DNA from 2 places in the Paenibacillus sp. B-A-8 genome. Region 2 is predicted to be linked to the other one. Evidence: riboswitches for the same ligand, from Rfam matches in the RefSeq annotation. Region 2 holds a riboswitch; the other holds the start of a gene.
The links. A riboswitch is a leader RNA that binds a small molecule or an ion and turns the genes downstream of it on or off. The one in region 2 is predicted to bind preQ1.
Positions count from the first base shown of each region.

Region 1: another riboswitch for preQ1. It lies ahead of ACN6MV_RS06465 (queuosine precursor transporter); the one in region 2 lies ahead of queF (preQ(1) synthase).

Region 1 covers NZ_CP183882.1:1,438,814-1,441,017, forward strand. The annotation lists gene ACN6MV_RS06460 (methyl-accepting chemotaxis protein) at 1-488, opposite strand, end outside; PreQ1 riboswitch class I at 847-892, shown strand; gene ACN6MV_RS06465 (queuosine precursor transporter) at 903-1,616, shown strand; gene ACN6MV_RS06470 (AMP-binding protein) at 1,885-2,204, shown strand, end outside.
Region 2 covers NZ_CP183882.1:3,768,683-3,770,886, forward strand. The annotation lists gene queC (7-cyano-7-deazaguanine synthase QueC) at 1-345, opposite strand, end outside; gene queF (preQ(1) synthase) at 375-848, opposite strand; PreQ1 riboswitch class I at 1,012-1,055, opposite strand; gene ACN6MV_RS16820 (ABC transporter permease) at 1,131-1,817, opposite strand; gene ACN6MV_RS16825 (ABC transporter ATP-binding protein) at 1,814-2,204, opposite strand, start outside.

The DNA of each region.
Region 1 (2,204 bases), 2.3 Mb from region 2:
ATCGTACTTCCGGGAATTCCGATATAAGCTGACTTATGTACACCATGGGCGTCTCTGTATGTATCGCTTAGTCCGCTCTTTCCTTTAAGAGCTTGCTGCATTGCAGAAGATACCTTAACAATTTCATCCCGCTTTAATTTTCCATCATGATCTACGGTCAGAACCTCGGCTTCCTTGCCTTTAAGATTGACTAGAAAAATAGTCTCAACCCCATGCTGCTTCTTCTTATCCTGAAAATAGAATTCAAGATTGGTGGCTGCTTGTTCGTTCTTCTTTAGTGCTTGCTGAGCATGCATGGTGTTAATATTCTTATATACGTCCTGAGCAGCTGCAGTTAGAATTTGATTGATTTGTGGCATGACATAGCTGTTGAAAATACTGGTGGATATAAAGTAGAAGCTGGTACTTAACAAAAGAGACGTGAGTAATAGAACTACAAACAATAAACGCGTGAATCGGCGACTGATCGACTGCTTGAAACGAAACATATTGTTGTTCTCCCCTTTTTATGGACAGCGAAGCTCCATTTCTTATTGGAATACATCCTATCTCCCTACCGAGTGCTAGTGTCTGGCAACCTGCAATATATTCCATAGTTATGTAATATATCAACTAAATGGATCGGGAATGAAGTGTTTGATACTATTCTATATAATTAACCTCTGGATGAATAGTGAAAATTTTAGTTTATAGAGCATATTTTTCTGAAAAAGATGAATTATTACTGACACTTTTATTTTTATTTAATAAAAATGGGTATAAATACCCAATTCATTATTTGTTTATTTTTATGGATTGTTTGATGACAGTGTGATAGAGTATTAATGTTTTGTTCCAAACATAAGGTAAGCCGCGGTTCGTAACCATCCCGCGTAAACAAAACTAGGAGGAATTTAAGTAATATGTTCAATTTGTTGTGGGGAGTTTTATTTGTTATTGTCAATTTTGCCTTTTTTCTACTCTGTTACCGCCTGTTCGGCAAAAATGGAATGTATGCCTGGGTAGGTATCGCTACTGTAATTGCTAACATTCAGGTAGCTAAGACGATTGCTATGCCATTTGATATTGTGATGACACTCGGAAATACGATGTATGTCACTTTGTATATGACCAGCGATTTGCTTAATGAGAAGTATGGAAGAGCGGAAGCACGCAAAGCAGTTTGGTTTGGTTTCTTCACTTTGCTTATGACGACAGTCATTATGCAGATGGTACTAGTATTTAAGCCGCAAGAGACCGATATCGCTCAGTCTTCTTTAGAGACGATCTTTGGGCTGATGCCTCGACTAGCTCTGGGTAGTCTTACTGCTTACTTCATTAGTCAGTTCCTAGATGTTCGGTTATACGCCTGGATTCGCAAATATTACAGCACCTCAAGTCAGCTGTGGATTCGTTCCAACGGCAGCACGATGGTCAGTTCTTTTGTGGATACACTAATCTTCTGCACCATTGCATTTGCTGGGTTGTATAACTGGAGTGTATGGCTTGAAATTTTGCTTACAACGTATCTAGCGAAATTCTTACTAACCGCAGTAAGCACACCTATCTTATATATCGCCCGAACTTTTACTTTTGCTGAAGATGGAATACCTTCATCTGTTCAAAAGAAGGAATAAACAACACTACAGCCAGCGCGTACCGATTATAATCGATGCGCGCTGTTTGATTTTTCCGGTCATTAGAAGGCTTAATCGTTACATGAAAAATGTGTACATAAAATTAATATAAAGCTAAAATAAGCTATCGTAGCAATTCTAATAGTGTGCCTTGCAATTCGTAGGTTAAAGCTGCCGTTATTGCTCTTCAATTTAAGTGCTATCAGTCCGATCGAAGAGAGTGTACATATTCGGTAGTCATAGAAATTACGAACAGGTGTGATGAAGGATGAATCTAGTAGTGCCTATACTGTGCCATGCAGCACAGCAGCCCGACAGCATTGCCTTAACCCAGGCCCAAGCGACGCATACCTATGCAACATTAGTACAAGCGATGCAGAGAATTGCGAATGGTCTACAGCAAAAGGGCTTGAAGCATGACAAAATTGCTATTTTATCTACGAATCGTATTGAATTTGTTGAAGTTTTCTTAGGGGCTATTTATGCGGGCTGTGTTCCGATTCCTTTAGATCCCAAGTGGAGCGCAAATGAGCTGCAGATGATTATAGAGCAGTGCCAGCCGTCGATGATTTTTGCTGAGCCGGAAGC
Region 2 (2,204 bases):
GGAATAACCTAACTGTTTAGCTAATATTGCGGCAAAAGATAAAAACAACAGATTTCGTCCGTCCACAAACGTACTTGGAAGGTCATCGCCTTCGCCAGCCACAATATCAATATCCTGCCGTGTTAAAGCATTTGGTGCCAGTTGATTCAGCAGTCCCAAATCAAGAATATGCTGTTTTACATTAAACTTAGCTGCTATTTCTGTAGCAACTTCGATTTCAGCCGCATGACGCTGATTATAGTTGAAGGTAACTACCTGCACTTCCTCAAAACGCTTCAATGCCCAAATCAGGCAAGTGGTGCTATCTTGTCCGCCGCTGAATACAACTAGTGCTTTTTTATTCATCTTAATCTCTCCTTATCAACTTATTGGGATTAGCGGTTGTCCACTTTTTCCGGATAGAGGTCGTGATTGATCAAGCGGTGCTCCGCCATCGCCTCATACTTCGTACCCGGTCTTCCATAGTTGCAATAAGGATCAATAGATATGCCGCCACGCGGAGTGAATTTGCCCCATACCTCAATGTACCGTGGGTCCATCAGTGAGATCAGATCATTCATAATAATGTTGACACAGTCCTCATGAAAGTCACCATGGTTACGGAAGCTGAATAAATACAGCTTTAATGATTTAGATTCCACCATCTTCTGTTCAGGAATATACGAAATATACAGTGTGGCAAAATCCGGCTGGCCTGTAACAGGACATAAGCTAGTAAACTCAGGGCAGTTGAATTTAACAAAATAATCACGCCCAGGATGCTTATTATCAAATACTTCTAGAATGTCTGGATCATAACCAAACTTGTACTGCGTTCCCTGATTACCAAGCAAAGTGACTTCTTGCATTTCCTCTTTTAATCTTCCTTCTGACACGACAAAAAACCCCTCTCTTTTCCTTCGGCCTTGGCCGGTAATGGAAAGAAGAACGAGATTTCGAAAACTTGGCTCCACTAAGAAGAAACGGAAGCAACGTCCGGGTAAAGGACAGCATCCGCTTATACGGTTTAATATACTCTTAGTTTTTTATAGAGGGAGTTCGCGAACCTCTCCTGCACAATCCGTGCAGACTTCTTCTTTAAGCATATTGCGTCTTGAACTATACCACGGGTGGCCTGCTCCTGACAAGTTCTACTCTTTCTCGATCTTCCAAATCCAAACCGAAAGCACTGCAATCCATATGAGCAACAGCAGACTTTCTACAGGCAATATCCCTTCTCCATTAAGAATACTGTTCAAGTTCTGGGTGATTTCAATACTCGGCAAAGCTGCAAAGATCGGATAAGTCCATTCTGGAAGAGCTAAGTAAACAGAAGCCACCAAGAAAAAAAGAACCATAAATGCAGAGCTGATGGCCGAGCCATTTTTGGAGGAACTTACCTTTAATCCGATGATAATTCCAACTTGTACAAAGATCATTCCACCCAATAACATATATATCAACGAAGACAATAAATCTATGTTCAACCCTTGATTAAGTACATAAACTATCAGCTGTGAAAATAACGAAAAGACAAGAACAGAACCCGCCTTAGCAATAATGATCTGACCTCTGCTTAACGGTGAGATCAACAGTGCATCATAAGTTTTACTCTCTCGCTCCTCAATTAATCCTGGGCCGGTAATCATGATTCCAACCATTACTTGCGCAAACAAGATCCAAGTTGAAAGAAGCATGAAATCTAGACCGCTCTTGTCCACTACAGTGATGATTATTTTTGCCATAAATATAGGCAACACAATTAGAATTACAGTCGCTGGATTACGTAGTATATCCTTACACTCATGCTTAAACAGCTTCCATAACGGATAACTCAACTTAACTCACTTCCCGTCAAGGCAGCAAATACATCTGCCAGCGAAGCCTCTTTACTGTGCATACTTATCATTTGATGATTAGACATTAGCTGATAAATATGATCTTTTGTAGACGCTTCTGCTATCGGCCAGGATTTCATAATCACTTCTCCATCCTGCTGATATTTCACTTCAATTTCTGGTTTACCATACATGGTTTTAAGGCTATGGGGTTCATCAAGTGCCACCAATGCACCAGCGTGCATGATCCCTACTCTATCGCTTAATTCTTCTGCCTCGTGCATATCATGCGTTGTTAAGACAATAGTTGTACCTTCATCTTGAATTTTCTTGATGTGATTACGAATGAGTGAGGCTGAATTTGGATCTAATCCACTCGTAGGCTCA